4 regions of the Kitasatospora sp. NPDC024654 genome follow, and region 1 is predicted to be linked to each of the others. Evidence: riboswitches for the same ligand, from Rfam matches in the RefSeq annotation. Region 1 holds a riboswitch; each other region holds the start of a gene.
The links. Region 1 has a riboswitch for cobalamin ahead of ACZ38L_RS00890 (cobalamin biosynthesis protein). Riboswitches for the same ligand answer to the same signal wherever they lie in the genome.
Positions count from the first base shown of each region.

Region 2: it holds a riboswitch for cobalamin, as region 1 does, so the genes downstream of both, nicT (Nickel transporter NicT) here and ACZ38L_RS00890 (cobalamin biosynthesis protein) in region 1, are expected to answer to the same signal.
Region 3: it holds a riboswitch for cobalamin, as region 1 does, so the genes downstream of both, metE (5-methyltetrahydropteroyltriglutamate--homocysteine S-methyltransferase) here and ACZ38L_RS00890 (cobalamin biosynthesis protein) in region 1, are expected to answer to the same signal.
Region 4: it holds a riboswitch for cobalamin, as region 1 does, so the genes downstream of both, cobN (cobaltochelatase subunit CobN) here and ACZ38L_RS00890 (cobalamin biosynthesis protein) in region 1, are expected to answer to the same signal.

Region 1 is NZ_JBVHLF010000001.1:197,638-205,143, forward strand. Features, by position in the region: gene ACZ38L_RS00880 (putative cobaltochelatase) at 1-789, opposite strand, end outside; gene ACZ38L_RS00885 (cobyric acid synthase) at 825-2,351, opposite strand; gene ACZ38L_RS00890 (cobalamin biosynthesis protein) at 2,348-3,406, opposite strand; cobalamin riboswitch at 3,462-3,593, opposite strand; gene ACZ38L_RS00895 (helix-turn-helix domain-containing protein) at 3,823-4,515, shown strand; gene ACZ38L_RS00900 (alpha/beta hydrolase) at 4,609-5,733, shown strand; gene ACZ38L_RS00905 (hypothetical protein) at 6,003-7,442, shown strand.
Region 2 is NZ_JBVHLF010000045.1:10,870-18,375, forward strand. Features, by position in the region: gene ACZ38L_RS24450 (G1 family glutamic endopeptidase) at 905-1,624, opposite strand; gene ACZ38L_RS24455 (hypothetical protein) at 1,877-2,023, shown strand; gene cobF (precorrin-6A synthase (deacetylating)) at 2,182-2,946, opposite strand; gene nicT (Nickel transporter NicT) at 3,065-4,189, opposite strand; adenosylcobalamin (AdoCbl) riboswitch at 4,253-4,391, opposite strand; gene ACZ38L_RS24470 ((2Fe-2S) ferredoxin domain-containing protein) at 4,651-5,091, opposite strand; gene ACZ38L_RS24475 (ABC transporter substrate-binding protein) at 5,088-5,996, opposite strand; gene ACZ38L_RS24480 (ABC transporter ATP-binding protein) at 6,203-7,033, opposite strand; gene ACZ38L_RS24485 (FecCD family ABC transporter permease) at 7,030-7,506, opposite strand, start outside.
Region 3 is NZ_JBVHLF010000051.1:16,521-24,026, reverse strand. Features, by position in the region: gene metE (5-methyltetrahydropteroyltriglutamate--homocysteine S-methyltransferase) at 61-2,370, opposite strand; cobalamin riboswitch at 2,511-2,732, opposite strand; gene ACZ38L_RS26135 (short-chain fatty acyl-CoA regulator family protein) at 3,078-4,514, opposite strand; partial or broken gene ACZ38L_RS26130 (MmgE/PrpD family protein) at 4,776-6,282, shown strand; gene prpB (methylisocitrate lyase) at 6,282-7,190, shown strand; gene ACZ38L_RS26120 (bifunctional 2-methylcitrate synthase/citrate synthase) at 7,209-7,506, shown strand, end outside.
Region 4 is NZ_JBVHLF010000015.1:16,391-23,896, forward strand. Features, by position in the region: gene ACZ38L_RS11980 (SDR family oxidoreductase) at 1-4, shown strand, start outside; gene ACZ38L_RS11985 (precorrin-2 C(20)-methyltransferase) at 440-1,960, opposite strand; gene ACZ38L_RS11990 (precorrin-8X methylmutase) at 1,957-2,583, opposite strand; gene cobG (precorrin-3B synthase) at 2,580-3,830, opposite strand; cobalamin riboswitch at 3,964-4,108, shown strand; gene cobN (cobaltochelatase subunit CobN) at 4,226-7,506, shown strand, end outside.

The DNA of each region.
Region 1 (7,506 bases):
CGCACGCAGCCCGTCCACCTCGAAGGCCGCGCAGACCGCGGTGATCTGGCGCAGCGCCGCGTCGCCCAGCCCGACCGCGGGCAGCAGCGCCCGGGCGGCGCCGATCCGCTCGGCCAGCTCCCGCTCCTCGGCGGCGAACCGGGCGGCGAAGCCGGCCGGGTCGGCGTCGTAGGCGAGCCGGCGGCGGACCACCTCGGCCCGCTCCGCCGGGTCCCGGGTGGCCGCGATCTCCACGGTCAGCCCGAACCGGTCGAGCAGCTGCGGCCGCAGCTCGCCCTCCTCCGGGTTCATCGTGCCGACCAGCAGGAACCGCGCCGCGTGCCGCACCGAGACGCCCTCGCGCTCGACGTAGGAGCGGCCCATCGCGGCGGCGTCCAGCAGCAGGTCCACCACGTGGTCCTGGAGCAGGTTCACCTCGTCGATGTAGAGCACCCCGCGGTGCGCCTGGGCGAGCAGGCCCGGTTCGTAGGCCTTGACGCCCTCGGCGAGCGCGCGCTCGAGGTCGAGCGAGCCGACGATGCGGTCCTCGGTGACGCCGACCGGCAGCTCGACCAGCCGGGCCGGCCGGTCGACACCGGGAGCCTCGTGCGGCCCGTCCGGGCACTGCGGGTCCGGCGCGACCGGGTCGCAGGCGAACCGGCAGTCCGTCACCACCGCGATCGACGGCAGCAGCCCGGCCAGCGCGCGGACCATGGTCGACTTCGCGGTGCCCTTCTCGCCACGCACCAGCACCCCGCCGACCGCCGGCGAGACGGCGTTGAGCAGCAGCCCGAGCCGGAGGTCGGCCATGCCGACGATGGCGGTGAACGGGTATCGGACGTCACTCACAGGAGGTCACCTTCCAGGACGCGGGTGGCCGGAGCCCCCGGCGGGACGAACGGCAGCCCGGCGCCGGCCCCGCCCTCGATCAGCCGCCACAGCGCGGCGGTGTCGGCGTGCTCCTCGATCAGGTCGCCCAGCCGGTCCAGCCGGGCCTCCCGGGCGGCGGCGAACGAGGTGTCCGGTGCCGGCACGAAGGCCCGCCCGGCCAGCGCCGCGACCTCGCGCAGCAGCGCCCGGCGGAACCCGTCGTTCTCCAGCGCGCCGTGCCAGGTGGTGCCCCAGACCGCGCCGTCGCGGCAGCCGTCCAGGAAGGCCTCGCCGCCCTCGACGGTCACCACCCCGTGGTGGATCTCGTAGCCCTCGACCCGCTCGCCGAAGGCCTCGCCGGCCGGCCGGCCGAGCACCTTCTCCGGCCCGAACTCGACCGTGGTCGGCAGCAGCCCGAGTCCCTCGACCCGGCCCGCCCTCGACTCGACCTCGTCCGATATCCGCCGGGCCAGCATCTGGTAGCCGCCGCAGACCCCGAGCACCGGCCGCCCGGCCGCCGCCCGCTCGCGCAGCGGTGCCGCCAGGCCGCGCTCGCGCAGCCAGGCCAGGTCGGCGACGGTGGCCCGGGTGCCGGGCAGCACCACCAGGTCCGCGTCGGCCAGCTCCTCGGGACGGGTGGCCCAGCGAACCAGCACGCCGGGCTCCTGGGCGAGCGCGTCCAGGTCGGTGAAGTTGGACAGCCGGGGGAAGCGCAGCACGGCGACCCGCAGCACGTCGGCCCCGTACGGGCCCGCGGCGTCGGCGCGCTCGACGGCGGTGGACAGGTCGAGCGAGTCCTCGGCGTCCAGCCAGAGACCGGCCAGCATCGGCAGGGTGCCCAGCACCGGACGGCCGGTCAGCTCGTGCAGCATGTCCAGGCCGGGCCCGAGCAGCCGGGCGTCGCCGCGGAACTTGTTCACCAGCCAGCCGGCCACCAGCCGCTGGTCCTCGGCGGAGAGCAGCGCCAGCGTCCCGTACATCGCGGCGAAGACCCCGCCGCGGTCGATGTCGCCGACCACCACGACCGGCAGGTCGGCGGCCCGGGCCAGGCCCATGTTGGCGATGTCGCGGTCGCGCAGGTTGATCTCGGCGGGCGAGCCGGCGCCCTCGCAGATCACCACGTCGAAGCGGCGGCGCAGGTCGGCCAGGCAGTCCAGGGCCCTTTCCAGCAGAAAGGGTTTGCGTTCGCGGTAGTCGAGCGCGCCGACCTCCGCGATCGGGTGGCCGAGCAGGACCACCTGGCTGCGGCCGTCGGCGCCCGGCTTCAGCAGCACCGGGTTCATCGCCGCCTCGGGCTCCACCCGGGCCGCGGCGGCCTGCATCACCTGGGCCCGGCCGATCTCCGCGCCGTCGGCGGTGACCATCGAGTTGAGCGACATGTTCTGCGCCTTGAACGGCGCGACCCTCACCCCCTGCCGGGCCAGCCAGCGGCAGATCCCGGCGGTGACCACGCTCTTGCCAGCGTCCGACGTGGTCCCCGCGACCAGCAGTGCGTTGCTCATCGGCTGCCACCTCCCGTCCCGGCGGCGCGTGCCGCCCTCGCCCGTACCCGGTGCCCCGCGCAGCGGCCGGCCACCGTCACGGCCAGCGCCAACAGGCCCACCCGGCGCGACAGCCGGCAGGCGCGCTCGATGTCGTCCACGGCCACCGGGCGCAGCTCCGCCCCCAGCACCGGCCGGTTCTCCACCCTCTCCCCGTACCGCAACGAGCCGCCGAGCCGGACCCCGAGCGCGCCCGCGAAGGCCGACTCGGCCTGGCCGGCGTTCGGGCTCGGGTGCGCCGAGCCGTCCCGCCGCCAGACCCGCCAGGCGGTCCGCGGGTGCGGCGCGGCGGCCACCGTGAGCAGCGCGGTCAGCCGGGCGCCCGGCCAGCCGGCCAGGTCGTCCAGCCGCGCCGAGGCCCAGCCGAAGCGCCGGTGCCGGGGTGACCTGTGACCCACCATCGCGTCCAGGGTGTTGACCGCGCGGAACGCCAGCAGGCCCGGGCTGCCCGCCAGGGCACCCCAGACCAGCGCGTTGACCACGGCGTCCGCGGTGTTCTCGGCCACCGACTCGACCACCGCGCGGGCCAGCTGCGGCTCGTCCAGGGCGCTCGGGTCGCGCCCGCACAGGTGCGGCAGGCGCTCCCGAGCCGCCGTCAGGTCGCCCGCGCGCAGGGCGGCGCCGATCGTACGGGCCTCGCGGGTGAGCGAGGTGCCGCCGAGCACGGTCCAGGTGGCGGCCGCCGTGGCGGCGCTCGCCGCGATGCCCCGCCGTCCCACCAGCCGTTCCACCGTCACCGCGGCGGCCGTGACACCGCCCACGCAGAGCGCGGTGTACAGCGCCCCCGCGCCGCGGTGGTCGCGCCAGAGGGCGCGCTCCAGCCGGCCGGCGGCCCGGCCGAAGGCGGCCACCGGGTGACCCCGGCGCGGGTCGGCGAACCGCAGGTCGGCCGCGTAACCGGCGACCGCGCCGAGCGCGTAGCCGCCGGCCGCGGTGGCGTACGGGCGTCGGGCGCGGGGAGGTTGACGGAGCGGCACCCCCACGGCGCTCGGCGCCGGCCGGGGAGCAGGCTGCATGCTGTGCGTGTCCTCACTCAGGGTCCGCGCCCTGGCTCGACGTCGCGGGGGCGAGAGTCTCCTGGCTCCCGGGTACGGACGCGCGCCCGGGCCTTCCAACGCCCCTGTGGCGGGACACCGTGACCATCGTTCGAACGCGCTCCCCGGTGACAGTGGCGGGACCGCGCCGGACTCGCACCGGCTTCCTCTGCTTGCCTCCGTTTGGCCCAAGGATCCCATCACGCGCCCGTTCCGGCCGTCAACCGGGCCCCCGGAGTGGTTGATCACACCGGACGGAACCGTCGGTACCTCCGAGTAACGGACACTGACGCCGCCTCGGCGCTGGTGATACGTCCAAGGCGCCGCCGGGGGTCGCTCCCCGGCTTCGTGCGTTCGGCGACTGGGGGCGGGCTCGACCGCACCCCTACCGTCGTCCCATGCGACGCGGCAGCCCCCCGGCCCCCACCCCGGTCCCGTTCTCCCCGCAGGCCGCCCGGGCGCACCGCGCCGGGCTCGGGCTGACCCCCGAACAGGTGGCGGAGGCGATGGCCGCGCACGGCGTCCGGCTGCTGCCGGCTCACGTCCTCGGCTGGGAGAGCGGCGAGATCCGGCCCAGCGAGACCGAGCTCATCGCACTCGCCCGGGCGCTCTGGTGCCCGGTGGCACAGCTGATGGGGGTCCGTCCGACCTCGCTGCGCGACTTCCGGCTCGCCCGCGAACTGAGCCGGGACCAGGCCGCCACCCGGATCGGCGTCGGCGGGCGGACGTACGCCGACGCCGAACTCACCGGACGCTGGACCGGCGACGCCGACGAGACCCGCGCCCTCGCCGAGACCCTCGGTCTGACGCTGCGCGACCTGGTCCGGATCACCGGTGCCGAGGAGGAGCTGGAACAGTGCCTGCGCCAGTGCGTCGCCGGCCGCTGGCAGCCCCAGCTGAAGCCGGTCGCCCGCCTGGTCCCGGCCCCGCGCGAGACCCTCGCCAGCGTCCTGGCCGCCCTCCAGGCCGAACACCGGGTCCCCTCCCACTGGGGCGGCACCGCCCCGGAGGAGCCCCGGCCCCCCGCCGCCCCCGCCGACCACCGCTTCTGGGCCCTCCTCGCCACCACCGCCCCCGACCTCCCGGTGTAGCGGAGGCTGCCCGTACGGCGGTGTTGCGGTGGCCGGCGCACGGCTCACGGGATGAACTGGGGAGCGTCACCCACTCACCACCCGGGGAGCGCCATGCGTAGGGGAACCGTCGTCGCCGCTGGCACCGCTGTCGTCGTCGCGGCGGGGGCCGCCGTGTTGCTGCTCGGGCGGCGGGTGTCCGACCTCGCGCTGAAGCCGGGGGCCGGGGGCGAGCCCGCCGCGGCCGGGGAGCCGCCGCTGCGGGTGCGGTCGATCAGCGCCGACGAGGTCACCCTCACCCGGACCACCGAGAGCCTGCGCCGCGGCCGGTACGCGCTGGAGTGGGCCGGCGGCCACGCGGTGGTCGGCCCGGTGCTGCGCGGCGACCAGCGGACCGTGACCCGCCGGCTGGAGTTCACCGCCGGCCGCGGCCCGGCCGACAGCGCGGACGTCGAACTGACCCCGCGGGTGCTGCGCGGCGACCCGGTCTCGTCCTGCGGCCTGGACTCCATGGACGTGGTGGTCGACGGCGAGCTGGGCCCGCTGCCCGCCTGGTACCTGCCGGCCGTCCGCGGCACCTGGGTGATCGCCGTGCACGGACCGCGGGCCGACCGGCGGCAGGCGCTGCCCGTCCTGCCGGTCGTGCACCGGCTGAACCTGCCGGCCCTGGTGATCAGCTACCGCGGCGACCAGGGCGCGCCGCCCTCGCCCGACGGGCTGGGCCACTTCGGCGAGACCGAGTGGCACGACGTCGAGGCCGCCATCCGGTTCGCCAAGCAGGCCGGCGCCGGGCGGATCGTGCTGTACGGCTGGTCGCTGGGGGCCTCGATGGTCCTGCAGACCGCCGCCCGCTCGGACTTCCGCGACGACCTGGCCGGCCTGGTGCTGGACTCCCCGGTGCTCGACCTGGCGGCCTCGGTGCGGAACCGGGCGACCCGGGCCGGCAAGCCCGCCGCGGTGGCCGAGCTCGGCATCTGGGCGGCCGCCGGCCGGACGGGGGTGGACACCGGCGACTTCGCCCAGCTCGCCGAGGGCGCCGAGCTGCGGCTGCCCACCCTGCTGATGCACAGCCCGCAGGACCCGATCGCCCCGTACCGCGCCGCCCAGCGGCTGGCCCGCAACCGCCCGCTGCTGGTCAACCTGCGGACCGTCCCCGACGCCGGCCACGCCGCGCTCTGGAACGCCGATCCGCGCGGCTACGAGGAGGCGCTGCGCCGCTTCCTGACGCCGATCCTGTGATCCGGGGCCGGGCCCGCACGCGGTGGGTCACCCCTTGACCACGTACCGTGCCCCCCGCTAGTGTCGTGGACAGGTCACCCCAGCCGCGCCGGCCCGGTTTGGGCTCTCTTGCCCCATCTCCACCCACCGGCCGCCGCCGCGCGTCGAAAGACGCGCCGAACTCGATGTGACAGAAGCCCCGTACACGGGGAAGACTGCACGGCGTGACGTCTCGGAATCCGCGCGACCGTGATGCCCCGCTCCCGCCGACCACGGGTACCGGCGCGACGGTGACCCGTCTTCCCGGTGCGGCCCGCCGCGCCGACAGCGCGCAGCCGGGCGGCCCCGGGGCCCCCCGCCGCCGTACCCCGCGGCCGGCGCCCGGCCGGGGCCGGGTCCCGGTGCCCGCCGGCCTGCCGGTCCCCGCCGAGCTGGCCCCGCTGGCCCGCCGGATGCTCGGCGACGCGGTGCGGATCGCCCGCTGGGCCGGCGAACTCGACGCGGTCGACAAGCGCGGCGAGCTGCTCCCCGAGGACGCCCGCGCCGCGGGCCGGGCGCTGGCCATGACGGTCGGCGCGGCGGCCAAGGCCTGGGGCCAGGCGCTCCTGGTCGGCCTGGTCGAGCCACGCGACGGCGGCGCCGCCCCGGGCTGGCGGCTGCACGCCTGGGAGCACGACGACGAGGCCGTGCTGCGCGGCTGGTCCGCGCTCTTCGACGCCTGGACGCTGCTCGCCCCGGTCCCGCCGGCCGCGCTGCGCGGCGTCTTCGCGGTGCTCGCCGGCCAGGCGGTCGACCAGGCGCCGCAGCTGCTCTCCTTCCTCCATCTGGTGGACGGCCCGGTCGCCGAGAGCGAGCTGATGGAGCTGCTCCGGCGCGGCCTGGACGAGCGCCGGCACGGGGCCGGTACGGGCTTCGCGACCCTGTCGCCCGTCCCGCACGCGGCCTCCGCCGTCTCGGCCGTCCGCGGTACCTGCCGCGAGCCGCAGATCGACACCCCGCCCGCGCCCTCGGACATCGCCGCGGTGCTCGACTGGATGCTGGACGGGCTGACCGCGGTCGGCGCGGTGGTCCGCGCGGCCGACGCGGCCGAGCTGTCCCCGCTCGGCCACTGGGCGGTGCGCGGCAAGCTGGAGGACATCTGCACGGTCGCGCAGACCGCCGCCGGCCACATCGAGCAGAGCGCGCCGGAGCTGCTGGACGCCTGCGCCAACTACTCCCCGGGCCCCGCCCGCGCCGAGTACCGGGCCTGGGTCGCCGCCCGTCCGGTGGACCGCGCGGTGGCCGAGCTGCTGGAGGCCGCCCGCGGCGAGGACGCGCTGCTGCGCGGGCTCGCCTTCGAGGCGCTGCGGGTGGCCGGCGGGACGGCCGAGCAGGCGGTCCGGGCGGCCGTGGACGAGCCCGTGCTGCGGCCGTACGCGCTGCTCTGGCTGGCCGAGCAGTTGGACGAGGGCGGGGTCGTCCCGTCCGACGTGCTGAGTGCCGAGGACGCCGCCTGGCTCTGGGTGGACACGGCCGCGGCGGTGCTCGACCACGGGGAGACCGAGCTGCTGGTCGGCCACGTCGAGGGGGCGAGCGCGGGGGACCCGGTGCGGCTGTTCGCCCGCGCCCGGCAGTCGGGGCACGCCCGGGCGACCTCGGTGCTCACCGCGGTGGCCGGGGTGCACCCGGACCCGGCGGTGGCCCGCGCGGCCCGTCGCTCGGCCTTCAGCGTCCACCACGGCGGCGCGTAGCCCGGCCGGCGAGTCCGGCCGGCCCCGGAACCGCGCCGGCCCCGGGGGGGGGGGGGGGGGGGGG
Region 2 (7,506 bases), on a different contig from region 1:
TGCGCCAAAGTGGAGTTGGATCACGCCAAAGAGCCGCTCGGCGGGTAGCCGCTGACGACAAACCGGCACCTCGGCTGCCAGTGCACCTGCCGCGCGGACCGTCATCTGGAAGGGATCCACCCATGCTGATGATCAACCGTGTCCTTGGTACAACGCTCGCTGCCGGCGCGCTCCTCCTGGCCGGACTCACCCCGGCGTCCGCGCAGGCGGTCACTCCCCCCAGCAGGCCGCTCCCGGGTCCACGCAGGACTTCTACGCCACCGGTTGGGCCTTCTGCTCCCAGGCCGTCGCGCTCAACAACGTGACGACCGCCGTGTACAGCGGGGCGAACGCCGCAGGCCACCCGTCGAGTGAGTGCACCACGATCGGCCAGTGGCTCTGGCCGACCGTCGCGGCGGGGGAGCCCGTGCGTTGGAACTCCGAAGTCGAGATTCAGTGCACCGCCCCGGCGGCCGCCATCGCTACCGCCCACCTCCGCCAGGAAGGCCGGGAGCCGGCTGCGCGCAGCCGGCCACCCCGTGCGCGCAGACACCCCGAGCCCGGCACCCCGCCCGCGGCGCGGGCGTCAACCCCGTCCACATTCCACGTCGCGGTCCACGACCTTGACCACCCCGGACCGAGATCCGGACGTTCGACCGCCCGGGAGGGGTCCGGTACGGAGCCGGAAGATCATCCAGCGATCAGCTGTGCGACCGGACCGGCCAGCGGGACCGGCCCCGTAGCAGCGCTCTCACCGTGTGCGCCGTCCACGGCACTCAGGACACAGCACGTCGTGGACGGGCGGGCCGATCACCCGAATGCCGCTTCTGCCAGTCGTCCTGGAGCAGGCCAGGCCCGCGGCGTGGATCCCGGCCCGCGGGAGTTCCGTGCGCTGGGGCGGGTGCGGGCCCCAGCGCCGGTGCGGTTACTCGTGCAGGAACGTTTCGGTGAAGCTGGTGCCGCTGGAGCCGAGTGCGCTGGTGCGGGCCTCGTAGGTGCCGTTCGAGCTGGGGTCGAGCGCGACCGGGTTGAAGGACCCGAGGGACGTGCCGTTGACGGTGGCCGAGCTGAACTTCAGGGTGCCGAAGTTGGGGTAGGACCCGGTCGGCGACTCGATGATGACTTCGCCGCTGGCCCGTTGCGCGGAGAGGGACTTGGTGGTGCTGTAGGTCCAGCCTCGCGAGGAGTCGGTCAGTTTCAGGGTGTACTTGCTGCTCCCGGCGTAGGTCACCGAGGCGCTGACGGCGTCGCCGGCTGATACCGGGTACGAGCCGAGGCTCAGGTAGACCGGGTTCGCCGGGTACATCTCGTACCAGGCCTGGTCCACGGGGCTGCCGCTGGAGCAGTCGGTCGCCACCCCGGTCTGCTCCACGGTGGACGTGCCGTACCCGTCGATGCCGACCCAGGGGGCGTAGAGGTCGTTGGTGGAGTCGCAGGTCGCGTTCGCCTCGGTCCAGGTCGCCGAGACCGAGGTGAAGCCGCTGCCCGTGGCGGCGTAGCCGCCCCAGTTGTAGCCGTTGGTGTTGTAGTGCAGGGGGCGGAACGACAGTCCCTGTGCGGCCGCCGCGGTGGTCGGCGCGGCGGGGGCGGCGAGGGTGGTTGCTGCTGCCGCGAGGGTGGCGACGCGTATCAGGAATCCGCGCATGCTGGCTCCTATGTGGGGGACGATCAGGAAGCTCATACGCCAGCCCAAGCCGTGGGGGTGGCTGTGCGGGGTGGCAGTACAGGATCGCCGACTGTCATGAGACGGTCAATGGCCTTGACGGCATAGGACGTTGACGAAATTTCCGCGACAGCTGGAAGACTTGGTGGTGCTTCTCGAATCCGCGCTGACCGCTTGACTCCGGCGCTGGTCGCGGTTCCGTTCGTGATCTCCGTAGACGTGCGGAGGCGTCAGGTGAGCGGTCACCCACGGGCACCACTCGGCCAGGCGCGCCCCCAACTCAAGGCGGTCCGTCAGGCCATCGAGTACGTCGACGACACCCTCGAGGGCCAGCTCGGCCTGGAACAGCGGGTCGCGACGCTCCCGGGTCCAGGCCCGTGATCGGGACGACTGTCCGGGCAGGGCTCGCGGCGGCGGGCACCCCGGGAACGATCCGGCGAGCACACCGGGACACCATGGTTCCGGGGATCCGGCCGAAGTGGTGAAGTTCGAGGCCGGATGGGGCCCGCCGCCCGGTCCGGACGGCGGGCCGAGGTGCGTCAGCGCTCCGAGCGGCGCAGCAGGTAGGTGTCCATCAGCCAGCCCTTGCGGTCGCGGGCCGCCTTGCGCGCCTCGAGGACGCGCGGCGCGGTCTCGGCGAGCGGACCGGAGAGCAACACCTCGTCGGGCGTGCCGAGATAGGCGCCGTAGTGGATGTCGAGTCCGGCGGGGTCGATCTCGGCGAAGGCGGCCTGCCCGTCCAGCATGACCACCACGTCGTCCACGCCCTCCGGGAAGCCCTCGGCGAGCCGTCGGCCGGTGGTGACCTGGAACGGGCGGCCGACCCGGGTGAGGGTGGTGCGGTGCCGGGCGGCCAGGACCGAGATGCTGCTGATCCCCGGGATCACCTCGTACTCGAAGAGGTCCGGGGCGTCCCTGCGGGCCAGGACCTCCTCCACCACCGCGATCACGCTGTCGTACAGGCTCGGGTCGCCCCACACCAGGAACGCGCCCGTCTGGTCGGGACCCAGGTGTTCGGCGATCAGCCGGTCGACCAGGTCGGCGCGACGGTGGCGCCAGTCGTCCACCGCGGCCGCGTAGGCCGGCGCGCTGCGGTCCCGTTCGGCGTCCGGGGTCTCGACCACCTGGTGGCCGGGCCGGGCGTGTTCGTCGAGCAGTTGCCGGCGCAGCCGGATGAGGTCCTGGCGCTGCTCGTTCTTGTCGAGGACGAAGAAGACGTCGGTGCGGGCGATGGCCTTGACCGCCTGCAGGGTCAGGTGGTCGGGGTCGCCCGCACCGATGCCGATGATGAGGATGTGCTGCATGACCTGGATTCTGCCTGGTCCCACCCGCCGGGGCTCGGCCGGCCCGTGGTCCGTGGCCGGGCGGGCCGGCGGTCCGGTGTGCCGGTGGAACCCGTGCCGGGCCCGTACGGACGTCCTGCTACGCCGGTTCCCTGGCCTCCACGGCCGAGGCGGCGGCCGGGGTGGTCCAGCGGGCCTCGACCTTGCCGAAGCGCCAGTAGAGCAGGGCGACGACCCAGGTCAGGGCGAAGAGTCCGGCGATGGCGAAGCCGGCCTTGTTGATGTCGAAGTTCGCCATGAAGTCCCAGAACGGGCCGCTGAGGTGGAGCTCGGAGGTGAGGACGCCGAGCAGCTCGATGGTGCCGATCAGGAAGGCGGCGGCGATGGACAGGCCGGTGATGACGAGGTTGTAGTACACCTTGCGGACCGGGTTGGCGAAGGCCCAGCCGTAGGCGAAGTTCATGAAGCAGCCGTCCAGGGTGTCGAAGAGCGTCATGCCGCCGGCGAAGAGCAGGGGCAGCGCGAGGACGGCGTAGAAGGGCAGGCCGGCGGTGGCGGCGTAGGCGGTGGCGGCGAGCAGCACGACCTCGGTGGCGGTGTCGAAGCCGATGCCGAAGATCAGGCCGACGAAGAACATCTGCCAGGTGTGGTTGATCGAGCGCATGAAGCGGCCGAAGAAGCGCCACATCAACCCGCGGGCCTGGAGCTGCCGTTCGAGCTCCTCCTCGTCGAAGGTGCCCTGGCGCATCGAGCGGAAGACCTTGGCGATGCCGGCCAGCACGATGAGGTTGAGCAGCGCGATGAGGTAGAGGAAGCTGGCGGAGGTGACCGTGCCGATCACGCCGCCGACGGTCTCGTAGGTCGAGTTGGGGTCGACCATCGCGCCGAAGACGGCCTTGGCCGCGATGGTGATGCCGATGCCGACCACACAGATGATGGTGGAGTGGCCGATGGCGAAGAAGAAGCCGGTGCCGAGCGGTCGTTTCTTGTCGGCCATCAGCTTGCGGGTGACGTTGTCGATGGCGGAGATGTGGTCGGCGTCGAAGGCGTGGCGCGCGCCCAGGGTCCACGCGGTGAAGGCGACGCCGATGCCGACGCCGAGGCCGTCGTAGTGGAAGTGGTGGGGCAGCACGGTGAGGACGAAGATTCCCCAGCCGAAGCCGTTGAGGGCGAGGATGACCAGGGCCATCATGCCCAGACGTCCCCACTCGGAGGGGTGGAGCGCGTCGCGGATCGATCTGAACCGGGTTGCCGGGGTGTTCATGGGCATCCTCCTCGGGATGCTCGTCGGGCAGGGCGGCACCCGAGTCGGCCCACGGGGGCCGGGCGGTCCGTCCTTCCGTCGAGGCGGGAATCCGTAGCGCGACGGCAGGCGACCGGGCTTGTCCCCGTGAGGGGCATCACCGTTGCGGGACAGTGCCGGATTCACACCGGACTTCGCTGCTGGCACGCTGTCACAGCAGGCGGCTGCAACCTGGCCAGCCTAGTGAGGCGGGTCGTTCATCTTCAAGGTCGCGCAGGTCAAGAGCCGGACAAACTCTACGAGTGGGGCCGTCACCGGGCGGGACCCCCGCCGGTGCCGGAGGTGGCACCGATCGTCACGGGCACTGCGGTGGCGAGGTGTCAGCACCGCTCCCGCGTAAGGGCTTTGGCAGCCTGCTGGGGGCCAGGCACGGCAGCGGGCGCGGAGACTCCGCCGCCCCTCAGCCGAGGCACCGTCCGACGTCACTCGCCACCCCCACGCGACAAGCCGCGAGCCGCGATGTCGGGACCGCGGGCCGGGATCCGTAGCGCCTGGAACCGTGGGGGGAGCGCTTGTGGCGTGGCCGGGTCCGCCTCGGCGGCGGGCTGTCGGAGCCACTCGCACAGGGCGGCGGTGTCGTCCGCGGAGGTCAGCCCGCCGAGCCACAGGGGCCGGCTCCGCCGGCCGTCGGGTTGCCGCGCGTGGCTGCGGACCACGACGACGTTGGCCTGCTCGCACGGTCCCAGGCAGTCCGTGGTGCGCAGTCTGACGTGGGCGAGGCTGTCGGCTGTCGCGGTGAGTGCGGCCAGTTGGGCTTCGTGGTCGACGTCGGGGCGCTTGGCGGCGTTTCCGCAGCAGCACCCCCGGCACAGCACGATGTCCACGGTCGGCGGGGTGCGGGGGTCCGGGGTGCTGGTGCTCATGCGCCGTCGGTGGGCAGGCCGAAGGCGTCCGGGTGGAGCCAGCGGGCGATGGCGGTGACGGCCTCCGCGTTGCGGGGGCCGGGGGTGACCTGGTCGTAGCTCAGGGTCAGGAAGCAGTGGTTCCTGACCGCGGTCAGGTTCCGGGTGATCGGGCTGCTCTCCAGGAACTGCTGCTTCTGCTCGGCGGTGGGGGTGCCGTAGTCGTTGATGACGATGCACTGCGGGTCGGCGGCCGCGACCTGCTCCCAGGAGACCGAGGTCCAGCTCTGCCCGAGGCCGGCGAAGACGTTGGTGCCGCCACCCAGTCGGATCAGGGCGTCGGGCATGGCGAGCCCGCCCGCGGTGAAGGGTGCGGACTGGCCGCTGTCGTAGTCGAAGACCCGGACCGGGGCCAGTCCGGTCGTCTTGGCCTGCGCCACGGTCACCTCGGCCTTCATGGAGTCGACCAGCTGCCGGGCTCTGGTCTGCGCGCCGAAGATCTGGCCGAGGTTGGTGAGGTCGCGGTAGGTGTCGTCGATGCTCACGGAGCTGGTTGCGCTCTGGACGTGGGCGCAGGACTCGGTGAGGACGAGGGTCTTGATGCCGAATTTGGCCAGGCCGTCGGGGGTGAGGTCGGTCCCGGTGTGCAGGCCGTAGTTCCAGCCGGCGAACAGGAAGTCCGGGTGGAGGCCGACCAGCGGTTCCAGGGTGAAGTAGGACGGGGAGATGCTGGGGACCGTGCGGAAGGCCGCCTGGTACTGCTGCGGAACGGGCTTGCCGTCCGGGCCGTCGCCGTTGACGCCGAAGTCGCCGACCATGTGCGACTCGAGGCCCAGGGCGAGCATGTCCTCGGTGGTGTTGATGTCGTTGGACACGGCACGGGTGGGTGCCTTGGTGAAGGTGATCCGGGTGCCGCAGTTGGTCACCGTGACGGGGTACCCACCGTCACCCGGGGCGGCGGGTGTTGTGGATCGCGCGGCGTCCCCCGTGGTGGCGGGACCGCCGCAGCCGGTGAGGACAGCGCTGAGCACCACGGCCGTCGCGGCGAGAGCGCCCGCTCGCAGGAGGTGCGTTCGGACGAGGGAGCGACGGGGTCGGGGAGCACGGGGCTGGACCATGGCGTGCCTTTCGGTCAGGGGGTTTGCCCGGGCTTGGAGTTGAGCGGGGGCTCGATGGCCGAGGGGATGCGGACCGGCCGGTGGGAGCGGCGCGGGATGAGGTGTGGGGTCCCGGTCTCGGGGTGTTCGACGATCAGGACGTCCGCGCCGTAGGCGAGCCGCACCAGGTCCGTGGTGATCACCTGCGCGGGCGGGCCGCCGGCGATGACCCGTCCCCGGGCCAGGAGGTGGACGCTGTCGCAGAACAGCGCGGCCAGGCTCAGGTCGTGCAGCGCGGCCAGGACCGTGACGCCGAGTCCGGCGACCAGCTCCAAAACCTCCACCTGGTAGCGGATGTCGAGATGGTTGGTCGGCTCGTCCAGGATCAGGTGGTCCGCGTTCTGGGCGATGGCACGGGCGATCAGGACCCGCTGCTTCTCGCCGCCGGACAGGGTGTTGAAGCTGCGGCCGGCCAGGTGCGCGCAGCCGACCCGCTCGATGGCGTGTTCCACCGCTGTCAGGTCGGCCCGGTCGTCGCGGTCGAAGGCACGCTTGTGGGGCGTGCGGCCGATCATCACCATCTCCAGGACGGTGAGGTCGAATTCGACGCTGGTCTCCTGGGCGATCACGGCGACGCGCCGGGCGGCCTGCCTGGGCGGCAGCGCCAGCAGGTCCGTGCCGTCGAGCAGTGCCCTTCCCGCCGCGGGCCGGTTGACCCGGTAGAGCGTCTTGAGCAGGGTCGACTTCCCGCTGCCGTTGGGGCCGAGCAGGCCGACCAGGTGCCCGTCGGGAACGGTGAGGTCCACGTCGGTGACGACGCGCCGGCCCGCGACGTCCACACACAGCCCGACCAGTTCCAGGCTCACTGGTCGGCTCCGTACGGGTAGGGGTGGCGCCGGATCAGCACGATCAGCACCGGTGCGCCGATGAAGGCGGTGATGACGCCGATGGGCATCTCCTGGGGAGCGACGACGGTGCGGGCCAGCAGGTCGCCCAGGACCGTGAACGAGGCTCCGAACAGCACTCCCACGGGGAGCGAGCGCCGATGGTCGGATCCCACCAGGAGCCGGACGATGTGCGGGACCACCAGCCCCACGAACCCGATCACCCCGCTGACCGCCACCGACACCCCCGCCATCAACGAGGTGACCAGGAACAGGTTCCGCCGCAGCCGCCGTACGTCGACGCCGAGTGAGGAAGCCGCCTCGGCGCCCATGGCCAGGGCGTTGAGGGACCGGGACCGGGCCAGCAGGAAGATCATCGCGGCGGCCAGGGCAACGGTCGGGACGGAGAGCTGTGACCAGGTGGCCAGGCCGAAGGAGCCCATCAGCCAGAACAG
Region 3 (7,506 bases), on a different contig from region 1:
GGCCACGGGCGGCGCCGGGGCGGGTGGTCGCGACTGGTCGCACCCGCCCCGGCGACGGCGTCAGCCGGCCAGCTCCGCGCGGATCTCGCGGGCCGCGGCCACCAGGTGGCCGAGGGAGGCGCGGATCTCGGACCAGCCGCGGGTCTTCAGGCCGCAGTCGGGGTTGACCCAGAGCCGCTCGGCCGGGATGGCGGCCAGCCCGGCCCGGAGCAGACCGGCGGCCTCCTCGGTGCTCGGCACCCGGGGTGAGTGGATGTCGTAGACACCGGGACCGACCTCACGGGGGTAGCCGGCCTCGGCGAGCTCGTGGGCGACCTGCATGTGCGAGCGGGCCGCCTCCAGGGAGATCACGTCGGCGTCGAGGTCGTCGATGGCGGTCATGATGGCGCCGAACTCGGCGTAGCACATGTGGGTGTGGATCTGGGTGTCGGCCCGAACCGCGGAGGTGCTGAGCCGGAAGGCCTCGGTGGCCCAGGCCAGATAGGCCGTGCGGTCGGCGGCGCGCAGCGGGAGGGTCTCGCGCAGGGCGGGTTCGTCGACCTGGATGACGGCGGCGCCGGCCGCCTCCAGGTCGGTGACCTCGTCGCGCAGGGCGAGGGCGACCTGGCGGGCGGTCTCGGCGAGCGGCTGGTCGTCGCGGACGAAGGACCAGGCGAGCATGGTGACCGGGCCGGTGAGCATGCCCTTGACCGGGCGGTCCGTCAGGTCCTGGGCGTAGCGGTACCAGTCGACGGTCATCGGTTCGGGGCGGGAGATGTCGCCGGCCAGCACGGGCGGGCGGACGTAGCGGGTGCCGTAGGACTGGACCCAGCCGTGCTGGGTGGCGAGGTAGCCGGTGAGCCGTTCGGCGAAGTACTGGACCATGTCGTTGCGCTCGGGCTCGCCGTGCACCAGGACGTCCAGCCCGGCCTTCTCCTGGTAGGCGATCACCTCGCGCACCTCGGCCTCCATCCGTTCCTGGTAGGCGCCGGCGTCGATGCGTCCGGCGCGCAGGTCGGCGCGGGCGGTGCGCAGCTCGGTGGTCTGCGGGAAGGAACCGATCGTGGTGGTCGGCAGCAGCGGCAGGCCGAGCCGGGTGCGCTGGGCCTCGGCGCGCTCGGGGTAGGCCTGGGCACGGCGGGCGTCGGCGGCCGTGGTGGCCGCCGTCCGGGCCCGGACGGCTGGATCGTAGGTGAGGGCGGAGGCGGCGCGGGAGGCCAGGTCGGCGCGGTTGGCGGCGAGTTCGGCGGTGATCGCGGAGGCGCCCTCGCCCAGACCGCGGGCGAGGATGGTGGTCTCGGTGGTCTTCTGCCGGGCGAAGGCGAGCCAGCGGGCCACCTGCGGGGCGAGGTCGCGCTCCCGGTCGGCGTCGAGCGGGACGTGCAGCAGCGAGCAGGAAGGGGCGACGTCGACCCGGTCGGCCAGCCCGAGCAGTACGGCCAGGGTGGACAGCGACTTCTCCAGGTCGTTGATCCAGATGTTGCGGCCGTCCACCACGCCGGCGACCAAGCGCTTGCCGGGCAGGCCGCCGACGGCCGCGAGGTCGTCCAGGTTGGCCGCGCCGGGGCCGGTGAAGTCCAGGCCGACGCCCTCGACGGGAGCCTTGGCCAGGACCTTCAGCGCCTCGCCGGCCCGGTCGAAGTAGGTCGCGACCAGCAGCTTGGGCCGGTCGGTGAGGGCGCCGAGTTCCCGGTGGACCCGAGCGGCGGCGTTCAACTCGGCCGGGGTGCGGTCCTGGACCAGCGCCGGCTCGTCCAGCTGCACCCACTCGGCGCCGGCCGCACGCAGGTCCGCGAGGAGCTCGGCGTAGACGGGCAGCAGCCGGTCGAGCAGGGTGATCGGCTGGAAGTCGGCGGCCACGCCGGGCGCGGGCTTGGCGAGCAGCAGGTAGCTGAGCGGGCCGACCAGCACCGGGCGGCCACGGTGGCCGAGGGCGAGCGCCTCACGCAGCTCGGCGACCGCCTTGGTGGAGTTGGCGGCGAAGACCGTGTCCGGGCCCAACTCGGGCACGAGGTAGTGGTAGTTGGTGTCGAACCACTTGGTCATCTCCAGCGGCGCGACGTCCTGGGTGCCGCGGGCCATCGCGAAGTAGCCGTCCAGCGGGTCGGCCTCGACGGCGGCCCGGTGGCGCGGCGGGATCGCGCCGACGGCGACCGTGGCGTCCAGCACGTGGTCGTAGAGCGAGAAGTCCCCGGTGGGCACCTCGGTGACGCCGGCCTCGGCCAGCCGGTGCCAGTTGTCGCGGCGCAGGTCGGCGGCGGTGGCCCGCAGGACCTCGGCGCTGACGCGGCCGGCCCAGTAGCCCTCGATCGCCTTCTTCAGCTCCCGGTTCGGGCCCTGCCTCGGGTAGCCGTAGACGGTGGCCTGCGGGGTGGTGGAACTCGATGACACGGAACTCTCCTTCGCGAGTCGCGTTGCGATCCCGGGAGAGCACGGAGGTACGAGGGTACGAGAGTGGGGAACGCGGCACCAGGGGGTGCCCGCCCCGCCCCGCCGACCCTCCCACGAGGTCACCGAGATCACCGCGCACCGGTGGCACGCGGGCAGTGGCAGGTCTTCGGACTCGCGGGCACGCCGGGCCTGTTGGTCCGGCACCTACTGGCCGTCGCTTCCCGGGCCCCGCTGGGGCCCAGTGCGTGTGACGGCGGTCGTTCCCACTCACCGCTGCGGGGCAGTCCCGGATTTCCACCGGGTTCCCTCTTGCGACGCGCCTGCCTGGCTGGCAGGGCGAACCAACTGCGAGCCACAGCCTAGGCCCATCGGGACAGCTCCGGCAGCGACTGTCCGGATAGCGGATGGTGGTGTGGGAGGGATCCCGACCGTGGAGAGGTCGGGACCGCCCCGCAGCGGTGAGCCGCCGGGCGCCCCGGTGGCTCGAGCGGGCACCACTCGTCGGACGGTCCGCGCGCCCGGGCCCTGCCCGCCGAGTCGGCGCGGTCCGGGTCCGGGGCGAAGGTGCCGACGCGCTCGTCGACCGCCAGCGACCGGCCGGTGGCGGTCGCGGGTTCCACCCCCACCGGGCGCTCCGACCCCGCCCCGGCCCGCCGGTGCCCCGGTCTCCGTCACGGCGGGCCGGGGCGCCGGCGGGCGCGCCGGGGTCAGTGCTCGTGCCGCCGCAGGACGGGGTAGGGCACGGTGGTGCGGCGGTTCTCGTCGATGACGAGGGGGCCGCCGGCCGGCGGCCGGGCTCGCTGGACGCAGTCCTGCCGTTCGCAGATCCGGCAGCCGAGGCCGATCGGGGTGGCCGCGCGGGGGTCGTCCAGGGCGATGCCCTCGGAGTAGACGAGCCGGTGGGCGTGGCGCAGCTCGCAGCCGAGCGCGAGGGCGAAGGTGGTGTGCGGGGCGCCGTGCCCGGGTCCGCTGCGGGTCACGGTGGTGGCGGCCCAGAAGTAGCGCTTGCCGTCGGGCATCTCGGCGACCTGGGTGAGGATCCGGCCGGGGGCGGAGAAGGCCTCGTAGACCGTCCAGAGCGGGCAGGTGCCGCCGAGCCGGGAGAAGTGGAAGTCAGTGGCGGACTGCCGTTTGGAGATGTTGCCGGCCCGGTCCACCCGCAGGAAGGAGAACGGGACCCCGCGCAGGCCGGGCCGTTGCAGGGTGCTCAGGCGGTGGCAGACGGTCTCGAAGCCGACGCCGAAGCGGGTCTGGAGCAGCTCGACGTCGTAGCGCAGCTCCTCCGCGGCGGCGTGGAACGCCGTGTACGGCATCAGCAGGGCGCCCGCGTAGTAGTTGGCGAGGCCGATGCGGGCGAGCGCCGTGGCCGCCGGGGAGCCGAGGGAGGGCGCGTCGGCGAGGTGGTCGAGGAGCGGGCCGTGTTCGAGGACGGCGAGCTGGGTGGCGAGCTGGAAGGCGCGGCGGCCGTCGGTCAGCCAGGGCGAGAGGTGCAGCAGGCGGGCCACCGGGTCGTACCTGCGGACGTCGCCGGCGGCCGGCCCGGGCGGGGCGGTGGCGACGACGCGGATGCCGTGCCGGGAGGCGAGCCGGTGCTCCAGGGCGTCCGCCGCCCGGCCGGGCACGATGCCCAGCGCGGCGGCGTCGTCCTCGGCGGCGGTGTCCAGCTCGGCGATGTGGTTGTGGTGCTCGTAGAAGAAGTCGCGGACCTCGTCGTGCGGCTCGGCGGGCAGACCGGTGGACTCCCCCGGCCCGGCGAGGGTCACGGCGCGTTCCACCGCGTCACGGTAGCGGCGGTGCACGGCGACCAGGGCGCGGGCGACCGCCGGATGGTCGCGGACCACCTCGGCGAGCTCGTCCGCGGGCAGCTCCTCGCCACTGGCCTCGTCCGCGAGCGCGGCGCGCAGGTCGGCGGTGAGCCGACCGGCACCGCTGTCGGAGAAGAACTCCGGGTCGGTGCCGAGGACCTCGGCGATCCGCAGCAGCACCGGCGCGGTGAGCGGGCGCTGGTTGTGCTCCAGCTGGTTGAGGTAGCTGGTGGAGATCCCGAGTCGGCGGGCCAGCTCGACCTGGCTGAGCCCGTGGTCGCGACGGAGCCGGCGCAGCTTCGCGTGGGCGTAGACCTTCTGGCCAGGCGTGCGGTTCACGGTCCTCCTGCTCGTCGTCGGCGGCGCACGACCCGCAAAGTTAGCAGCCGCGGATTCGCAAAATCCGCACTTCCGCATCGCTGACCTGGACGGATTTCGCAGGATGGACGGGTCGACCACGGGCTCGGCCCGGGGAATGCTGCAAGTGCGCGCCGGGCCCCCCGGAGTCCCCGTCATCGGCACGACACCGTGCCGGAGGGCGGAGCGCCACCCATCCAGCAGGAGCCCGGCAGCCGCCGGGCCGAACCGTCGAGGAGTCCTGTGATCGACCATCAGGTACGGGTCCACCCGAGCGCGAAGGCGCTGCCCCGTGCGGAGCAGATCGCCTGGAAGCTCGCCGCCATGGCCTGCGGCACCGGGCAGCCCGAGGGGGACGTGGCCGCGATGGCGGTCAACCGGGTCATCGACAACGCGGCCGTCGCCGTGGCCTCGCTGCGGCGGCGTCCGGTCGCCGTCGCCCGCGCGCAGGCGCTGCCGCACGGCGGCACACCGGGCGCCTCGGTGTTCGGCACGGCGCCCGGCGTGCGCGTGTCACCGGAGTGGGCGGCCTGGGCCAACGGCACGGCGGTGCGCGAGCTCGACTTCCACGACACCTTCCTGGCCGCGGACTACTCCCACCCGGGCGACAACATCCCGCCGCTGCTGGCCGTCGCCCAGCACACCGGCCGCGGCGGCGCCGACCTGCTGCGCGGCATCACCGCGGCGTACGAGATCCACGTCGGTACGGGCGATCTGCCTGCACGAGCACCGGATCGACCACGTGGCCCACCTGAGCGCGGCCACCGCCTGCGGGATCGGCGCCCTGCTCGGGCTGCCGGCCGACGTCACGTACCAGGCCGTCCAGCAGGCCGTGCACACCACGACGGCGACCCGGCAGTCCCGCAAGGGCGAGATCTCCAGCTGGAAGGCGTTCGCCCCGGCCTTCGCCGGGAAGGCGGCGATCGAGGCGGTGGACCGGGCGATGCGAGGCGAGACCTCCCCGTCGCCGATCTACGAGGGCGAGGACGGCTTCCTCGCCTGGATGCTCGACGGACCCGACGCCGCCTACACGGTGTCGCTGCCGGAGGACGGCGAGCCGCGGCGCGCGATCCTCGACACCTACACCAAGGAGCACTCCGCCGAGTACCAGGCGCAGGCGATCATCGACCTGGCGCGGCGGCTGCGCGAGAAGGCCGGACCGCTTGACCAGGTGCGCTCCATCGTGCTGCACACCAGCCACCACACCCACCACGTCATCGGCTCCGGCGCCAACGACCCGCAGAAGTACGACCCGAACGCGAGCCGTGAGACCCTCGACCACTCGGTGCCCTACATCTTCGCGGTCGCGCTGGAGGACGGTGTCTGGCACCACGAGCGCTCCTACGCCCCCGAGCGGGCCCGGCGCCCGCAGACCGTCAAGCTGTGGCGGAAGATCACCACGGTCGAGGACCCGGAGTGGACCCGCCGCTACCACGACCCCGACCCCGAGCGGCGGGCCTTCGGCGGTCGGGCGGTGATCACCCTGGACGACGGCTCGGTGATCGAGGACGAGCTGGCCGTCGCCGACACCCACCCGGCCGGCGCCCGCCCCTTCGACCGACCGGCCTACGCGGCCAAGTTCCGCACCCTCACCGAGGGCATCGTCACCCCGGCCGACCAGGACCGTTTCCTGTCCGCCGCCGAGAACCTCGCCGACCTGACCGCCCGCGACCTGGACGATCTGTTCCCAGCCGTCGACACCGGGGCCGTGCGCGACTTCGACGCGAGCCTGCCGAAGGGCCTGTTCTGATGCTGCACACCCGCACCACCGCGTCCCAGCGCCGCCGCGCGCTGCGCGAACGGCTGGCGACCGGACGCCTGCTGGCCGTGCCGGGCGCCATCAACCCGCTGTCCGCCCGCCTGATCCAGGACACCGGCTTCGAGGCCGCCTACCTGTCCGGCGCGGTCCTCGCCGCCGATCTGGGCCTGCCCGACATCGGCCTGACCACGTCGACCGAGATCGCCGCGCGCGCCCAGCAGACCACCCGGGTCACCGACCTGCCCGTCCTGATCGACGCCGACACCGGGTTCGGTGAGCCGATGAACGCCGCCCGCACGGTCCAGCTGATGGAGGACGCGGGCCTGGCCGGCCTGCACCTGGAGGACCAGGTCAACCCCAAGCGCTGCGGCCACCTCGACGGCAAGTCGGTCGTGCCCCGCGAGGAGATGACCCGCCGCGTCCGGGCCGCCGTCGACGCCCGCCGCGACCCCGACTTCCTGCTCATGGCCCGCACCGACGCCCGAGCCCTTGAGGGACTGGACGCGGCGATCGACCGGGCCAAGGCGTACGTCGACGCCGGTGCCGACGCGATCTTCCCCGAAGCCCTCGCCGACGAGGCCGAGTTCGAAGCCTTCCGCAAGGCCCTCCCCGGGGTGCCGCTGCTCGCCAACCTGACCGAGTTCGGCAAGAGCCCACTCCTCGACGCCCACACCCTGCAGGACCTCGGCTACGACATCGCCCTCTACCCGGCCACCCTGCTGCGCCTGGCCATGGGCGCGGTCGAGGAGGGCCTGCGCACCATCGCCAGCGAGGGCACCCAGCAATCCCTGCTGCCACGCATGCAGACCCGCTCCCGTCTCTACGAACTCCTCGGCTACCAGGAGTACACGGCCTTCGACTCGGCCGTCTTCGACTTCACCCTCCCGCCCGGCACCTGACGCACCGGAGGCACCACCATGACCACCGCACCCGAGATCCACCGCGGCCTCGCCGGTGTCGTCGTCGACACCACCGAGATCTCCACCGTCATCCAGGAGACCAACTCCCTGACCTACCGCGGCTACCCGGTCCAGGACCTCGCCGCCCAGCGCTCCTTCGAGGAGGTCGCGTACCTGCTGTGGCACGGCGACCTGCCCGACCACGAGCAGCTGCGGGACTTCCAGGCCCGCGAACGCGCCCTGCGCCCGCTCGATCGCACCACCTCCGAGCTGCTGGCCAAGCTGCCCGGGACCTGCCACCCGATGGACGTCCTGC
Region 4 (7,506 bases), on a different contig from region 1:
CTGACCCGCCGTCCGCCGACGACGGCCGGCCCCACCCTCCGGGCGGCCTCCCCCGGGGAAGAAATGCGGTACCCGTTGTCGGTACCGACCGGTACCTTCTTAGGTGTTGGCCAAGAGCGGTCGGCTGTCGAGCAGGGGACGACAGCCGACACCTCCTGACCATTGGTTTCGAGGAATCCCGCTGACCAGCAGGTCCGGCGCCTCCCTCGGCAGCATGCACGGCCTGCGTTACGGGGGTGAGCGGGGTGCCTCGCCATCACGGGGATGAGAGGTAGGGAAATGACGCGGTACGGGGGGATCCAGCAGGGTCGGGCAATCGCACGAACAGTCGTGCTGTCTGCTGGTGCGTCGGGTGAGGACACCAGCTGGACCTGACCGCTCGAGCAGTACGGCCAGGTCCCGGGGCCCCTCGGTGTGAACCGAGGGGCCCCTCGCCCTTTCAGCTCTCCGGGTAGCGGCGCGGGGTCCAGACCACCTCGCTGCCGTCAGCGCGCCGAACGGCCCGGGTCTGCGAGGAGCCGACCAGCAGGATGGTCCGCATGTCGACCTCGGCCGGGTCCAGCTCGCCGAGCCGGACGGTGCGTACCCGCTCCTCCGGGCCGCCGACGTCGCGGGCCAGCACCACCGGGGTGTCCGGCGCGCGGTGCTCCAGCAGCACGTCGCGGGCCAGGCCGACCTGGGTGGTCCGGCTGCGCGAACCGGGGTTGTAGAGCGCGAGCACCAGGTCCGCGGCGGCCGCCGCGCGCAGCCGCTCGGCCACCACCGCCCAGGGCTTGAGCCGGTCGGAGAGCGAGACCACGGCGTAGTCGTGCCCGAGCGGGGCACCGGCCCGGGAGGCCGCCGCGTGGGCGGCGGTCATGCCGGGGACGATCCGCACCGGCACCTCGCGGTACGGGTCGGCGCAGGCCGCCTCCAGCACGGCGGTGGCCATCGCGAAGACGCCCGGGTCACCGGAGGAGACCACCGCGACCCGACGACCGCGCCGGGCCAGGTCGAGGGCGAACTCGGCGCGCTCGGCCTCGACCTTGTTGTCGGAGCCGTGCCGCCGCTGACCGGCCCGGACCGGGACCCGGTTCAGGTAGGTGGTGTAGCCCACCAGGTCGTCGGCGGCCGCGAGTTCGCCGCGAGCCTCGGGGGTGAGCCAGAGCGGGCCGGCCGGGCCGAGCCCGACCACGACGACACTGCCCCGGTCGGCCCGTGCGTCGTCCTCAGTGGCGGCCGGCAGCCCGATCCGGCTCGGCAGCACCGCCAGCGAGAAGTACGGCACGCTTTCCGGATCCACCTCGGCGAGCGGCGCGGTGCGCTCCCCGGTCATGGTGGCCCGCTCGACGAACTGCGCCTCCGCCAGCCGCCCGGAGCGCTCCAGGGCCCGCCGCACGGTGGGGAAGGTCCGGCCGAGCTTGAGGATCGCGGCCGAGTCGGTGGCCGCCAGCCGGGCGGTCAGCTCCTCCTCGGGCAGTGTGCCCGGCAGGATGGTCAGCACCTCCTCCGCCTCCACCAGTGGCCGCCCGAGCCGGGCCGCCGCGGCGCTGACCGAGGTCACCCCGGGAACCACCTCGGTCGGGTAGCGGTCGGCCAGCCGCTTGTGCATGTGCATGTACGAGCCGTAGAACATCGGGTCGCCCTCGGCGAGCACCACCACGTCGCGCCCGGCGTCCAGGTGCGCGGCCAGCCGGGCCGCCGCCTCGGCGTAGAACTCGTCCATCGCCCCGCGGTAGCCGCCCGGGTGGTCGGTGGTCTCGGTGGTGACCGGGTAGACCAGCGGCTCCTCCAGCTGCCCCTCGCGCAGGTAACGGGCGGCGATCGAGCGGGCGATCGAGCGGCCGTGCCGGGCGCTGTGGTACGCCACCACGTCCGCCTTGCCGATGAGTTCGGCGGCCCGCACGGTCATCAGGTCCGGGTCGCCGGGGCCGAGGCCGACCCCGTAGAGCCGCCCAACCGAATGCTGACGATCCGTCATTCCACTTCACTCGCAATCGCGTTGAGCGCGGCAGCGGCCATCGCGCTGCCGCCACGGCGCCCGCGGACCACCAGGTACTCCAGGCCCGAGGGGTGTTCGGCCAGCGCCTGCTTGGACTCGGCCGCGCCGACGAAGCCCACCGGCACGCCGATCACCGCGGCCGGTCGGGGCGCACCCGCCTCGACCATCTCCAGCAGCCGGAACAGCGAGGTCGGCGCGTTGCCGACGGCGACCACCGAGCCGGCCAGCCGGTCCCGCCACAGTTCCATCGCGGCGGCGCTGCGGGTGGTGCCCAACTCCGCGGCCAGGCCCGGCACGGCGGGGTCGGAGAGGGTGCAGACGACCTCGTTGTCGGCGGGCAGCCGCTTGCGGGTGACGCCGCTGGCCACCATCGAGACGTCGCACAGGATCGGCGCGCCGGCCCGCAGCGCGGACCGGGCGGCGGCCACCACGCCGGGGCTGTAGAGCAGGTCGGCGACCAGGTCGGTCATCCCACAGGCGTGGATCATCCGCACCGCGACCTGGGAGACGTCGGCGGGCAGGCCGGCGAGGTCCGCCTCGGCGCGGATGGTGGCAAAGGACTCGCGGTAGATCGCCGCACCGTCCTTCTCGTACTCGATCACGTGGTCCTCCGGGCGGCGGCGACCGCTGCCACCATCTGTTGGGTCGTCACTTCTGTTCCACTGTCGCCGGACTGGCGCACCGCGACGCGGTAGCCGGAGCCGGTGGCCAGCACGTCGACCCAGCGGCCGGCGGGGTGGCCGCAGCGCCGCTCGCAGCCGGACCAGTGCACCGGGAGCAGCCGCGCCTCGTCCGGCGCGTCCACCGCCAGCGCCGTCGCGGCGTCCGCGCGCACGTCGGCCAGCGACTTGGCGCAGCCGGGCGCGCCGGTGCAGGCGCTGGCCTGCTCCCACGGCGAGCGCGGGTCGGTGCGCAGGCCCGCCGCGGCGAGCCCGGGCAGCGCCGCCGGGTCGGCCCCGGGCAGCACCACGCCGCGCCAGGGGGTGATCCGCAGCTCGCCGCGGGCGGCACCGGCCAGCGCCCGCCACTGCTCGACGCTCGCCCGTCCGAACCGCAGCCCCACCGAGAGGGCGCCGCCCCCGGCCACCGCGCCGACCACCGGCCGGGTACCGGGCAGCGCGGGCGGCGAACGCCACGGCAGGCCCTCGGCACCCAGCCGCTCCGCCAGCAACGAGCCGTCCGGGTCGGCCTCGCTCACCCGCCAGGCGCCGCTGCGCAGCCGGACGAACTCCTCCGCCGCCCGCAGCGCCAGTCGTGGCCCGTCCGCGAGCCCGGCGAGCTCCGCGACGCGCGCGGACCGCCCGAGCCGCAGCCAGGCGCCGGCACCCGCCGGCCGTGCGATCAAGGTCACATCGGCGTCCAGCGCCGCGACGTCGCCGCGCCCGTCGTCCAGCGCGAAGAGGAACCGTCCGGACAGCTCCCGGGCGGTCTCACTGCCGCGCAGCAGCTCGTCCAGTTCGCGCACCCACGGCCGCAGTTCCGCGAAACCCACGCCGTCCAGCCCGGCCAGCGGCGAGGCCACGATGTTGCGCACCCGCTCGTGCGACTCCGAGGGCAGCAGCCCGACCGCCCGCAGCCGCGCGGCGAGTTCCGCGCCGGCGTCCGCCGCCAGGCCGCGCAGCTGCACGTTGCCGCGCGAGGTGGTCTCCAGCTCGCCGTCCCCCAGCGCCTGCGCGGCCTCCGCCAACGCGAGGGCCTGATCGACCGCCAGCAGCCCGCCGGGGACCCGCACCCTGGCGAGTCCGCCGTCGTCCGCCGCGTGCAGCCGCAGCGCCCCCGGGCAGGCGTCGTCGCGCCCCCGGCCGGCCCGGACGGGGGCAGGCTCGGGCGGCGTGGGAGTGGCTGACATGGCGGCGAGCATACCGATGATCCGACCGGACGTATGCCCCGCGACCAGCGTGATCCATGTCTCCGGTGTCCCTCGGCGCGCTGTGTGCTTCGTCCCGTTGCCGGCCACCCGCCGGCACCGAGGCTCTACTATGTCGCCGGGCGGGCCGGCTGGTTCGCCCTCGCCAGCGACGGCGCAAAGGGGAGGAAACCGGTGTGAAACCGGTGCGGTCCCGCCACTGTGACCGCGGCTCACCGGCCGCGGGAGCCAGGAACTCCTGCCGTCCGTGATTCTTACGGGGCGCGGACCCCGAGGAAGGCTAGCCGTATGCGCTGCCCTGCCCTGCCCGTTCCCGAGGGCCTGCCCGTTCCCGGCGCCCTGCCCCTCCCCACCATCCGCCGTGGGAGGGCCGCCGCGTGATCCTGCTGCTCTCCACCTCCGACACCGACCTGCTCTCCGCCCGCGCCAGCACCGGCCCGGTCGGCTACCGCCTCGGCAACCCCGCCCGGCTCACCCCCGAGGACCTGCCCGCCCTGCTGGAGGGCACCGACCTGGTGGTGGTCCGCTTGCTCGGCGGCCGTCGCGCCTGGCAGGAGGGGCTGGACGCGCTCCTCGCCGGCCCCCGCCCGGTGATCGTGCTGAGCGGTGAACAGGCGCCGGACGCCCAGCTGATGGAGCTCTCCACCGTCCCGGCCGGCCTGGCCGCCGAGGCGCACGCCTACCTGGCGCACGGCGGCCCGGCCAACCTGGCCGAGCTGGCCGCCTTCCTCTCCGACACCGTGCTGCTCACCGGCCACGGCTTCGCCGCCCCCGCCTCCGCGCCCGACTGGGGCCCGCTGGAGCGCACCGCGCGCCGCGCCGAGGGCCCGCGGGTCGCGGTGCTCTACTACCGCGCCCACCACATGAGCGGCAACACCGCCTTCGTGGACACCCTCTGCGCGGCGATCGAGGACGCCGGTGGCCAGGCGCTGCCGTACTACTGCTCCTCGCTGCGCGGCGCCCCGGCCGAGCTGCTGGCCGAACTCGGCCGCGCCGACGCCATCGTGACCACCGTACTGGCCGCCGGCGGCACCCGCCCGGCGGACGCCTCGGCCGGCGGCGACGAGGAGGCCTGGGACGCCGGCGCGCTCGCCGCGCTGGACCGGCCCATCCTGCAGGCGCTCTGCCTGACCTGGCCGCGCGCCACCTGGGAGGGCAGCGACGACGGGCTGTCCCCGCTGGACACCGCGACCCAGGTGGCGGTGCCGGAGTTCGACGGTCGGCTGATCACCGTGCCGTTCTCCTTCAAGGAGCTGGACGAGGACGGCCTGACCGTCTACGTCGCCGACCCCGAGCGCGCCGCCCGGGTCGCCGGGATCGCCGTCCGGCACGCCCGGCTGCGCCACATCCCGCCCGCCGAGCGGCGGTTGGCGCTGGTGCTGTCCGCCTACCCGACCAAGCACGCCCGGGTCGGCAACGCGGTCGGCCTGGACACCCCCGCCAGCGCGGCCCGACTGCTGCGCCGACTGCGTGCCGAGGGCTGGGACATCGGCCCCGAGGACGGCCCGGACGCACTGCCCGGCCTGGTCCCCGCGGAGGGCGAGCACGAGGGCGACGCGCTGATCCGGGCCCTGATCGACGCCGGCGGCTACGACCAGGACTGGCTCACCGAGGACCAGCTGGCCCGCAACCCGGTGCGGATCCCGGCCGCCGACTACCGCCGCTGGTACGCCAAGCTGCCCGCGGGCCTGCGCGCCGACGTCGAGGAGCACTGGGGTCCGCCGCCCGGCGAGCTCTACCTGGACCGCAGCCAGAACCCCGACGGTGACCTCGTGCTCGCCGCGCTGTGGGCCGGCAACCTGCTGGTGCTGGTCCAGCCGCCGCGCGGCTTCGGCGCCAACCCGGTGGCCATCTACCACGACCCCGACCTGCCGCCCTCGCACCACTACCTGGCCGCCTACCGCTGGATCGGGGCGGCCCGCGAGGACGGCGGCTTCGGCGCGGACGCCATCGTCCACCTGGGCAAGCACGGCAACCTGGAGTGGCTGCCCGGCAAGACCGCCGCGCTCTCCGCCGACTGCGGCCCGGACGCTGCGCTCGGCGACCTGCCGCTGATCTACCCGTTCCTGGTCAACGACCCGGGCGAGGGCACCCAGGCCAAGCGCCGCGCGCACGCCACCCTGGTCGACCACCTGGTGCCGCCGATGGCCCGCGCCGACTCCTACGGCGACATCGCCCGCCTGGAGCAACTCCTCGACGAGCACGCCAACATCGCCGCGATGGACCCGGCCAAGCTGCCGGCCGTCCGGGCCCAGATCTGGACCCTGATCCAGGCCGCCCGGCTGGACCACGACCTCGGCCTGGACGAACGCCCCGAGGACGACGGCTTCGACGACTTCCTGCTGCACGTCGACGGCTGGCTGTGCGAGGTGAAGGACGCCCAGATCCGGGACGGTCTGCACGTGTTGGGCCAGGCGCCGAGTGGCCCGGACCGGGTCAACCTGGTGCTGGCCATCCTGCGCGCCCGCCAGGTCTGGGGCGGCGTGCGGGCGTTGCCCGGCCTGCGGGAGGCGCTCGGCCTGGACGAGGCCGCGCTCACCCTCGGCGCCACCGACCAGGCCGAGGCGCGGGCCCGGGAGTTGGTCGAGGCGATGGAGGCCGAGGGCTGGGCGCCCGAGGCGGTGGCGAAGGTCGCTGCCGGGCTGCCGGACGCGGTGGCCGAGGTACTGGACTTCGCGGCCCGCCAGGTGGTTCCCCGACTCGCCGCCACCTCCGACGAGTTGGACGCCGTGGTGCACGCGCTGACCGGTGGCTTCGTGCCGGCCGGCCCGTCCGGTTCGCCGCTGCGCGGGCTGGTCAACGTGCTGCCGACCGGCCGCAACTTCTACTCGGTGGACCCGAAGGCGGTGCCCAGCCGGCTCGCCTGGGAGACCGGGCAGGCGCTGGCCGCCTCGCTCGTCGAGCGCTACCAGGCGGACAACGACGGCGAGTTCCCGCCCTCGGTCGGCCTCTCGCTCTGGGGTACCAGCGCGATGCGCACGGCCGGCGACGACATCGCCGAGGCCTTCGCACTGCTCGGCATCCGGCCGGTCTGGGACGACGCCTCGCGCCGGGTCACCGGCCTGGAGCCCATACCGCTGGAGGAGTTGGGCCGCCCGCGGATCGACGTGACGCTGCGCATCTCCGGCTTCTTCCGGGACGCCTTCCCGCACGTGATCGCGCTGCTGGACGACGCCGTCCGGCTGGCGGCGGCGCAGCGGGAGGCGGACACCGAGAACTTCGTCCGGGCCCACGTGCAGGCCGACCTGGCCGAGCACGGTGACGAACGCCGGGCCACCGTCCGGGTGTTCGGCTCCCGCCCGGGCACCTACGGCGCCGGGCTGTTGCAGCTGATCGACAGCCGGGACTGGCGGACGGACGCGGACCTCGCCGAGGTCTACACGGTCTGGGGCGGCTACGCCTACGGCCGCGGCCTGGACGGCCGACCGGCCCGCGAGGAGATGGAGACCGCGTACCGGCGGATCACCGTCGCGGCGAAGAACACCGACACCCGCGAACACGACATCGCCGACTCGGACGACTACTTCCAGTACCACGGCGGCATGGTGGCCACCGTCCGGGCGCTCACCGGCTCCTCCCCCGCCGCCTACATCGGCGACTCCACCCGGCCGGAGGCGGTCCGCACCCGCACCCTCACCGAGGAGGCGGCCCGGGTCTT